One region of the Kitasatospora atroaurantiaca genome, then DNA from elsewhere that is predicted to be linked to it. Evidence: riboswitches for the same ligand, from Rfam matches in the RefSeq annotation. Region 1 holds a riboswitch; each other region holds the start of a gene.
The links. A riboswitch is a leader RNA that binds a small molecule or an ion and turns the genes downstream of it on or off. The one in region 1 is predicted to bind cyclic di-AMP.

Region 1 (3,265 bases):
GCACCGACGGCACCCACGCCTCGGAGCCGAGCCTCCCGTGCACCTTCAAGGTCGGTACCTTCGGCGTTCCGGACGATCCCCGTGTCGCCACCGACGCCAAGGAGATCCACCAGGGCGACACGGTCAAGCTGACCATCACCGGTACGACCGCGAGCACCGCGCCGGGAGACCAGGTCGACTCGTTCGTCTACTGCGGGCCGAGTGGCTGCGGCACCGTGAAGGCCGTCAACGGCAGCGCGACGGTCTCGGTCGTCGCGACCGACAAGTACGATCTGGCGGTCAGGGCCACCGCGAAGACCGTCGTCGGGCAGCTCGGCCTGGCTTCGAACTACGGCTGGGGCATCACCCCGTCCTCCTGATCCCACGACAGAGCCCCGATGCGTCCACCGGCCGGTGGACGCATCGGGGCTCTCCGTATGTCAGGGGTTGACGCCGTGGGCCCGCAGCCACTCCAGCGGGTCGATCGGCGCGCCGCCGCCGGGGCGGACCTCCAGGTGGAGGTGGGGCTCGGTGACGTTGCCCGTGGCACCGACCTTTCCGAGGACGGCGCCCGGGGCGACCGTGCCGGAGGCGGCGGTGATCGAGGAGAGGTGGCAGTACCAGATCTCGGTGCCGTCGGGCAGGGTCTGGATCACCCGGTACCCGTACGACCCGGACCAGCCCGCCGAGGTGACGGTGCCGGCGCCGACGGCGGTGACCGGGGCGCCGGTGGGGGCGGTGAAGTCGAGACCGGGGTGCAGGTGCGCCCAGTACGAGGCCGACTGGCCGTAGTGCGCGGTCAGGGTGTACCCGGCGGTCGGCAGGGTGAAGGTACCGGGTCCGGCCTGCTCCGGCCCCACCTCGGCCCGGGCCTCGGCCTGCCGGACGGCGGCACGCTTGGCGGCGGCCTCCTCGGCGGCGGCGAGCCGGGCGGACTCCTCGGCGGTGCGCTGCCCGTCGGCCTGCTGCTGGATGCGGGCGGCGAGGGCGAGGCCGGGGTCGGCGGCAAGGGCGCTGCCCGACGCCTCGTCAGGAGCCGAGACGGCCGGCGCCGGGGTGGCGGCCGCAGCCTGGCCGGCGGCCGCGAAACCGGTGGCCCCGAGCGAGGCGGCCATCGCGGTGACGCCGATCAGCGGACCGGCGCTGCGCGGCTGGCGGGGAACCCGGTGCCGGGCGGCGTCGGCGGCCTGCGGCCAGGGGTGTTCGAGCAGCTGGGTGGCTGCCGCGGGGTTCGCGGGGGAGTGCGTCGACGCCACGGAGGCGCGCTCCTTTCCTTCCTTCGCGCCTACCGGGTTAGCTGACGGGTTCGGAGCAGGAAGGTCTCCTACGGCCGGGTTCTGGGGCCCGGCCGATTCACCCCAAGGAACGGTGGTTCCCCGGCTCCCGGGCCTGCCGCTTTCGGGCGGGCCCTGAGGATTAGGCGACGGCGCACGGTGCCGTTCGGGTACGGCGTTGCCGACCGCGCTGCGTTATCAGACGTTAATCCCAGGAGCCCGTGATTCCAAGCGCCTTGAGGGACGGAGTACACCGCCCCCGGGGCAGGATGGGCGATTTGTGACGATTGGCCAGCTCGGTCGTGACAGCGGGTGACCGGCAATTGAGTATCCGTACTCATGTGTTGTGAAGGGGAGTTGGGGACCCTTTCACGCATGAACGCACCGATGCAGTCACGCACGACGGCCGCGTACTTCGTCCAGGCCGTCATCTCCTTCGCCCTCGCGACCTCGGCCCTGGCTCTCGGGATCGCCTACCTCCCGGTCGGCGCCTGGATGCGCGCCTTCCTGGCGGTCGGCCTGCTGTACGAGATCACCTCGGCGTTCACGCTCGCCAAGGTGATCCGGGACCGCCAGGAGGCGGGCGAGATCACCACCCGGGTCGACCAGGCCCGGCTGGAGAAGCTGCTGGCCGAGCACGACCCGTTCAAGGTGGAGGGCATCTAGACCTCCGAGGGGTCTCAGCTTTCCGCGGCCTTGTGGGCCTTCTCGGCGTAGGTCTCGCCGCCCGCCGACCAGTTCTGCGCGGGGATCTCCTCGATCGCCACCCAGATGTTCTCCGGCTTCACCCCGGTGATCCGGGCGTAGGTCGCGGTGAGCTCGCGGGCGATCTCGGCCTTCTGCTCATCGCTTCGGCCGGCCAGCTGCTTGACGTTGATGAACGGCATGACGGCTCCTCGGGGTTCGACTCCGCCGCACCGTACAACATCCACCGCGCGCCCTCTTGACGGCTAAAGCTATTAGCCATAGCTTTATGGCTATCAGCAGACGCCCAAGGAGGCTCGCAATGACCAGCACCCAGTTCCTCGACATCCCCGGCGGCCGGCTCGCCTTCGACGACTCGGCGAAGGACACCGACGCCGCGACCGGCACCCCCGTCGTGCTGCTCCCCGGCATGTGGGACTCCCGCACCGCGTACCGGCACCTGCTCCCGCTGCTCACGGCGGCCGGCCGCCGGGTCATCACCATGGACCTGCGCGGCTTCGGCGAGTCCTCGATCGCCTGGGACGACTACTCCCCCGCCGCGATCGCCGAGGACGTGCTGGCCCTCCTCGACCACCTGGGCATCGAGCGCGCCGTCCTGGTCGGCAACTCCTACACCGGCGCCACCGTGGTCAGGGCGGCCGGCCAGGCCCCCGAGCGGGTGGCCGGCATCGCCCTGATCGACGCCTTCATCGAGAACCTGCCGCAGAACGCCTTCCAGCGCGGCCTGGCCAAGACGCTCGGCGCCGCCACCCTGCGCTTCCCCGCCATCTGGGGCAGGTACCAGAAGCTGGCCTATCCCACCGCCAAGCCCGCCGACTTCGAGGAGTACCGCACGGCGCTGGTAGCCGCGCTGCGAACCCCGGGCCGCAAGGTCGCCACCAAGGGCTACGCCGACGGCGACCCGTCCCCGGTCGGCTGGAGCGAGGCCGTGAGCTGCCCCGCCCTGGTGATCATGGGCAGCAAGGACCCGGACTTCCCGAAGCCGGCCGCGGTCGCCGAGCGCCAAGCCCAGGCCCTGAAGGCCCGTAAGGTGATGATCGACGGTGCCGGGCACTACCCGATGGCGGAGTTCCCGCAGGCCACCGCCGATGCCCTGCTCCCCTTCCTGCACGAGGTCGCCTGATGCCCAGGGTCGGACTCACCCCCGCCGCCGTCGTCGCCCATGCCCTGGAGCTGATCGACGAACAGGGCGCCGAAGCGCTCACCCTGGCCGCCGTTGCCACCCGGGCGGGCGTCGCCACCCCCTCCCTCTATAAGCACGTCACCGGCGGCCTGGCCGAACTCCGCCGTCTGATCGCGGTACGGGT
Region 2 (3,265 bases), 2.1 Mb from region 1:
CCGCCCGGGGCGGCCGGGGGAGCCGTCCCGGTGGTGGCGCAGCCCGCTGCGCTCGCCGCGGAGAGGTTGCCCGCCGCGTCCAGGGCCTTGACGGTGTAGCAGTAGAAGGTGGTCGCCTCCAGGCCGCTCTCCGAGTGGACGGTGGAGGCGGTGTTGACCACCGAGGTGCCCTTGGTGCCGCCGGTGCGGGTGATCTGGTAGCCGGTCACGCCGACGTTGTCGGTGGCGGCGTTCCAGGTCAGCACCACGGAGGTGTTGGTGGCGCTCGCGGCGACGGCGGTGGGGGCGGTCGGCGCGGTGGTGTCGGGGACGACGGCTGCACAGGGGTCGGTGGCGTTCGCCGTGACCACCTTGTCCTTGACGGTGTTGTTGCCGCTGCCGAGCCGGTAGTTGGCGCTGTTGTTGTTGTCCCAGACGCCGTTGCCGTTGTTGAAGGTGGCCTGCCAGGTGGTGGCGGTGCCCAGGTCGACGGTCCTCCTCACCCAGCCGGTGCAGGCGGCGTCCATCCCGACACCGGGCGCGGTGGTCCAACTGCCGCCGGTGGGAGCCCAGTGGAGATTGACGGTGGACCAGCCGACGGTGGCGGTGGAGTACCAGACGGTGGCGGCGGTGCCGGTCGGCGGAGTGGTGGTACCGCACGGGTCGCTGTGGGCGACCACCCCGTCCTTGACGCTGATCAGGTCGGTGCCGAGCTGGTAGTTGGCACCGCTGTTGTTGTCCCAGGTGCCGGAGCCGTTGTTGAAGGTGGCCTGCCAGCTCGTGGCGGTGCCGAGACTGACGGTCAGCTTGACCCAGTTGGTGCAGGCTGCGGTCATCAGGGTGCCGGGCGCGGTGGTCCAACTGCCGCCGGTGGGAGCCCAGTGCAGGTAGTACGCCGGCCAGTTCCCGGTCGCCGTCCAGTAGAAGACGGTGGCCGAGGCGGGGGTGGCCGCCGCGCAGGGGTCGGTCGTGCTCACGACGCCGCCCGAGACGGCGCTGATGCCGCTGCCGAGCTGGTAGTTGGCGCCGCCGTTGTTGTCCCAGGTGCCGGAGCCGTTGTTGAAGGTGACGGCGAGCGAGGTGGCCGTACCCAGGTCGATCGTCTTCTTGTACCAGCCCGTACAGGCCGCCTCCATCGCCACGCCGGGGGCGGTGGTCCAGCTGCCGCCGGTGGGCGCGTAGTGGATGTCGACGGTGGTCCAGCTCGTGGCGGGCTTGTAGTAGACGGTCGCGCTGGTGGCCGCGTGCGCGGCGACGGTGTGCAGCAGGGTGGCCACCAGCCCGGCCACGGCGGTCAGCACCGCCAGCAGCGGGTGGCGGCGCCTGTGCCGGGCCCTGCGACGTGGTGCGTGGTCCACGGGGGGACTCCTCGGAGCGGGCCGCGCGGGGGAGCGGCCTGTCGGGTGGGGGTGAGGAGCGAGGTCCCGACGGCAGCACAAGTCACTGCAACCACTTGCAGATCCTGCGGCGCATACGGCCGTCGGGCGTGCTCCATGAGGCTTGCCACGCCCCGGTTTGCCGGGATTTCCGACGGGCAGGGCGGCCAGAGCTGACGCTCTGTCTTGCGCAAGGATCTGCAAGATGTTTCAGGAGGGTACTAGTCCGTAAATCCGGCGTAAAGAGTTCGCGCCCACGGCCTGTGAGGGACGTCTCATTGTCCGAGTACGGTCGATCTGCCTAGCCTGCACGGGATGTCCGCTTTGCGCGGACCCTGCCCGTCGGGACGCCGAGTCCTGTCCACCCGACGGCGGGCACTCGAGCACCGAACACGGACAGGAGCGGGGGAACCAGGTCAGTCTGCCGTGCCCCCGCGCCTGTCCAGGCGTGGGGATGCGGCTCGGGGTGAAGCCGTCCTGCGGGCGGCCGGGCTTCCTCAGGGCCCGAACCCGACAGCTCACCTCGCAGGCGTCGCAGAGGACTCCCGACATGCGCATTTCTGCCACCCCTGCGCGCCTCGGCGCGATAGCCGGCGCCGCCGCGCTGGTCACCGTGCCGCTGGTCGGCCAGGCGAGCGCCGCCACCGGCGTCACCCAGGACCGCCTCACACCCACCTCGATGGCCGCCGGTACGGCCGCCCGGGCCGGGCTCACGGTCCACTCCACCACCTGCTTCACGGCCAAGACGCTCGGCGTCGCCGTCCGTGACGCGGCCGGCCACAACCTGGACTTCCCCGGCTCGGCACACGACATCCGGATCTGCCCGAGCGGTGTCTCGATCACCACCGGCAGCCGCACCCTGCCGGCCGGCTCCTACACCGAGTTCGGCGCCTGGCAGGACTACAACGGCGGCTGGCACAACCTCGCCAAGAAGACGCTGACGGTCTCCGGTACGGCCTCCGCTCCGGCCCCGGCCCCTGCCCCGGCCCCGGCCCCTGCCCCGGCCCCGGCCCCTGCCCCGGCCCCTGCCCCGGCTCCGGCCCCCGCTCCGGCCCCGGCTCCCACGCCGACTCCCGCTCCGGCCCCGCCGACCACGGGCACCGCCTCGCCGGTCCCCGGCAAGTCGCTGACCTGGTCCGACGAGTTCAACAGCAGCATCGCCTGGGGCTCCACCTGGGTCGGCGACAAGAGCACCGCCTACCGCTACGGCAACCACAACCCGGACGACAACAAGCTGGACTGGCTGACCACCAGCGGCGTGAGCGTCGCCGACGGTGTCGCCACCTTCACCGCCAAGCCGTCCAGCCACACCCTGGAGAACGGCAAGCAGGCCTGGGACACCGGGCTGCTCACCACCGAGGGCTCCTCCCAGGGCTTCCAGGTCAAGACCGGCGACTACGCCGAGACCCGGGTGAAGCTGCCCACCGGCTCGGGCGCCTGGCCCGCGCTGTGGACCTGGAAGAACGGCAACGGGGAGATCGACTCCTTCGAGTACCACCCCGACAACCCGAACCTGCTGGAGCTGACCAACCACGTCAAGTCCGGCTCGAAGTACTACACCGACGCCAACGCCGTCGCCAAGGACCAGTGGGTGACCATCGGCACGTACTACGGCGCCACCTCGGTCGACTGGTACGTCAACGGCACCAAGGTGTTCTCGGACGGCACCGGCGTGGGCGCCGACTGGTCGGCGTACCTGATCCTCAACCTGTCGGTGGGTGCCGGCCAGTACCACCCCGCGCCCTCCGGCACCGCCCCGCTCAGCTTCGCCGCCGACTACGTGCGGGTCTACCGCTGACCCTCACCGGACGGTGATCGTGAACGCCGTGCCGTTGTCCGCCGGATGACGGTCGTCGACGCCGACCACCCTGACGTGCCCCTCGGCCACCGTGCCGGGGGGCACGTCGCGT
Region 3 (3,265 bases), 2.5 Mb from region 1:
GGTCGCGGCTGCGGTGAGTACCAGCGCACGGGCCAGCCGGTGTGCGCCTGGCAGCTGGGAACGGCGGTGCATCGACATGCGGCGACTCCATTCCTGCGGCCGGGCCACCGCCGCCGCCCGGGATGGGCGGCCGTCCGTGCGGAGGTCCGGGGGCAGACGTTAGCGAGTCACAGCGATCTAGTCCAAACCCCCGTAACACCGAATATTTGACCCCTAATCGGACATCAGCTCGACGAACCCGGAGATGCCGCAGGCCCGGCACCCATGAGGGGGCCGGGCCTGCGGGGAGGAGTACGGGATCAGACCCGGACGATGGCCGCGATCGGCATCACCGTGGCGGACTCGTACCGGACCACCGCGCCCGTGTGCGGGGCGTGGATGATCTGGCCGCCGCCCACGTACATGCCGACGTGGTGCATGTCGCTGTAGTAGATGATCAGGTCGCCGGGCTTGGCGTTGGCGATGTTGGTGCCGACGTTGGTCCCGGCCGAGGCCTGCGACTGCGAGGTACGCGGGATGGAGACACCCGCCTGGGCGTACGCCCACTGCATCAGACCCGAGCAGTCGAAGTTGGTCGGGCCGGCCGCGCCGTAGACGTAGTCGGCGCCGAGCTTGCTCTGGACGGCGGCGATCGCGTTGGCGGTGTACGAGCCGGACGGCACGTTGCTCAGGTCGACGCGGGTCTGGTCGCGCGAGGCGCGGGAGCTGGAGGCGGCCTTGGCCTCGGCGGCCGCGAGGTCGTCGCGCTCCTTCTGGGTCAGCGAGTCGAGCAGGGCCTTGGCCTTGGCGAGCTTGCCCTTGACCTCGTCCTTGCTGGCCTTGAGGTCCTTGGTGGTCGCGTCCAGCTCGGCGAGCTTGGACTGCGCCTCGGACTTCTGCTGGTCGAGCCGGCGCTGCTGGTCCTTGAGGGTCTTCAGCGCGTCGCTCTGGCTGGCACCGAGCTGGTTCAGCGAGCCGGCCTGGCTGAGGAAGGAGTCCGGGCTGCTGGAGAGCATCAGCTGGACGGTCGGCGAGATCCCACCGCTGCGGTACTGCTCGGCCGCGATCTCGCCGAGGCTGCCCTGAAGGGTGCTCACCTCGGCCTGCTGCCGCGCCACCTGGTCCTGGAGGTTGCCGACCTGCTTCTGCAGGGTCTGCTGCTTCTCCGTCGCCGCGTTGTACTTCTCGGTCGCCTGCTCGGCCTGCTCGTTGAGCTGGTCGACCTGGGCCTTGACCTCGTCCTTGGTGGGCGCCGGGTCGGCGTGTGCACCGGACTGCGAGGAGAGGGCCACGGCCGCTGCGGCGGCAGCGGTCATGATCGAGACGCGGGCACGGCTGGCAGGCTTGGGACGACGATGGGACGCCACGAAGGCGGACTCCTTCTTCCTACGTCCGCCTACCGGGTGAGCTGACGGGTTCGGGCTGGAAGAGATGCCCTACGACGCCTCACCGGCAGCTGACTGCCGACCTGGCGCCGATTCACCCCGAGGAACGTGGTTCCCCGGCTCCGATCCACAGCACCCCTTCCGGGGCTTCCCCGTAGGACAGTTGACCTGCCCCGCTGTTTCTCGGACTCGGCGGTAGCCACCGCCGCCACCCAGGCTGGGTGATCGACTGTGCGGTGGCTCGAGGCATGACCCTAGTAACGAAACCGTGATCCGTTCAAATCCTTGTAGGTAAAAAGTCGGAATGACGGCCAAGTTCGCTTGTGATTACGACCGAGGGTGACGGAAAAAGCACGTTCGGCTGATGAATTCTCATCATATGGACGCGAAAGGGCCCACCGGACGTGTTCCGGATCACAGGAACATTTCGGTGGGCCCGCGCGTGTCACCGTGCGTCAGATGTGGCGAACGGTAGCCAAATGTCCGATATGAGACTGAGCGTCAGACCCGACGGATGGTCTTGATCGGCATCGCGTCGGCGTCCATGATCTTGACCACGTCGCCGGTGTGCGGGGCGTGCACCACCAGGCCGTTGCCGATGTACATGCCGACGTGGTGCGCGTCGCTGTGGTAGATGACCAGGTCGCCCGGCTGGGCCTGGGCCAGCGAGGGCACCCGGGTGCCGACGGTCGCCTGGTCCTGCGAGGTACGCGGCAGCGAGACACCGGCCTTGGCGTACGCCCAGACCATCAGACCCGAGCAGTCGAAGCTGTTGGGGCCGGTGGCGCCCCAGACGTACGGTGCGCCGCGCTTGCTCATCGCGGCGTTGACCGCGACGGCGGCGTAGCCACCGGGGTCCGGCAGGTTGCTGATGTCGTAGCGGGAGTCGCTGCGCGAGGCCCGGTCGCCCAGGATGGCGGCACGCTCGGCGGCGCTGAGCTTGTTCAGCAGGGTCTTGGCTTCCTGGAGCTTCTGCTGGACCTCGGCCTTGGCGTCGTTCAGCATCTTGGTGCTGCGGTCCAGCTCGGCCAGCGTGGCCGCGGCCTCCTGCTTCTGCTGGTCGAGCCGGCGCTGCTGGTCCTTCAGGGACTTCAGGGTCTGCGCCTGGGTCTCGGTGACCTGCTCGGCGCTGGACGCCTGCGCCAGGTAGCCGTCCGGATTGGAGGAGAGCATCAGCGCCACCGACGGGTCGATCCCGCCGGCCCGGTACTGCTCGCCCGCCACCGCCGACAGGCCGCTCTGCAGCTGCGTCATCTGGTCCTGGCCGCGGGCGACCTGGTCCTGCAGCTGGTCGGCCTGCTTGCGCAGCTGGTCGGCCCGCTCCTTGGCGCCGTTGTACTTCTCGGAGGCCTGCTCCTGCTCCTCGAGCAGCTTGTCGACCTGGGCCTTGATCTCGTCCTTGTTCGGCTGGGCGGGCGCCGCGTGGGCACTCACCTGCGCGGACAGGGCGACCGCGGTCGCTGCGGCAGCGGTCAGCACGGAGACCCGCGCGCGGCTCGGCTGCTTGGGACGGCGGTGGGAGGCCAAGGGTCTAGCTCCTTCTTCCTGCTGGACTCACCCAATCGAGTGACAGTCCGGAAAATAGGTTTGACGCCAGACCCTAGTGAAGATCACAGCTTCGCGCCACTCCCCTACCTCTACGAACTTCTTGCCGCAGAGGGGAATTCACGGGACCGACACATCCCGGCCACGCCACGCTGACCAGCCATCAGGACTTCTCAGGACCGGGCCAGCCGGTTGAGCAGCAGAATCGACGCCACCGGACGGGCGCCCGCCTTGCGCACGCCGTCGGCGACCTCCTTGTCCGTGGAGACCACCACCACAGGACGTCCCTGCGGCTCGGCCCGCACCAGGCGCCGGATCAGCTCGTCCGCCGTCTCCCCCGTACGGCTGAACCGCAC

Region 2: linked by a shared signal. The riboswitch ahead of FB465_RS36390 (glycoside hydrolase family 16 protein) and the one ahead of FB465_RS19570 (M23 family metallopeptidase) in region 1 are both predicted to bind cyclic di-AMP.
Region 3: linked by a shared signal. The riboswitch ahead of FB465_RS08040 (C40 family peptidase) and the one ahead of FB465_RS19570 (M23 family metallopeptidase) in region 1 are both predicted to bind cyclic di-AMP.

What each region holds. Positions count from the first base shown of each region.
Region 1 is NZ_VIVR01000001.1:4,247,217-4,250,481, reverse strand. It holds gene FB465_RS19575 (hypothetical protein) at 1-359, shown strand, start outside; gene FB465_RS19570 (M23 family metallopeptidase) at 420-1,235, opposite strand; cyclic di-AMP (ydaO/yuaA leader) riboswitch at 1,248-1,412, opposite strand; gene FB465_RS19565 (YiaA/YiaB family inner membrane protein) at 1,629-1,919, shown strand; gene FB465_RS19560 (tautomerase family protein) at 1,934-2,140, opposite strand; gene FB465_RS19555 (alpha/beta fold hydrolase) at 2,260-3,081, shown strand; gene FB465_RS19550 (TetR/AcrR family transcriptional regulator) at 3,081-3,265, shown strand, end outside.
Region 2 is NZ_VIVR01000001.1:6,367,558-6,370,822, forward strand. It holds gene FB465_RS28615 (carbohydrate binding domain-containing protein) at 1-1,337, opposite strand, end outside; cyclic di-AMP (ydaO/yuaA leader) riboswitch at 1,730-1,902, shown strand; gene FB465_RS36390 (glycoside hydrolase family 16 protein) at 1,906-3,153, shown strand; gene FB465_RS28630 (hypothetical protein) at 3,157-3,265, opposite strand, start outside.
Region 3 is NZ_VIVR01000001.1:1,791,852-1,795,116, forward strand. It holds gene FB465_RS08035 (C40 family peptidase) at 1-78, opposite strand, end outside; gene FB465_RS08040 (C40 family peptidase) at 300-1,346, opposite strand; cyclic di-AMP (ydaO/yuaA leader) riboswitch at 1,357-1,509, opposite strand; gene FB465_RS08045 (C40 family peptidase) at 1,866-2,891, opposite strand; gene FB465_RS08050 (NYN domain-containing protein) at 3,083-3,265, opposite strand, start outside.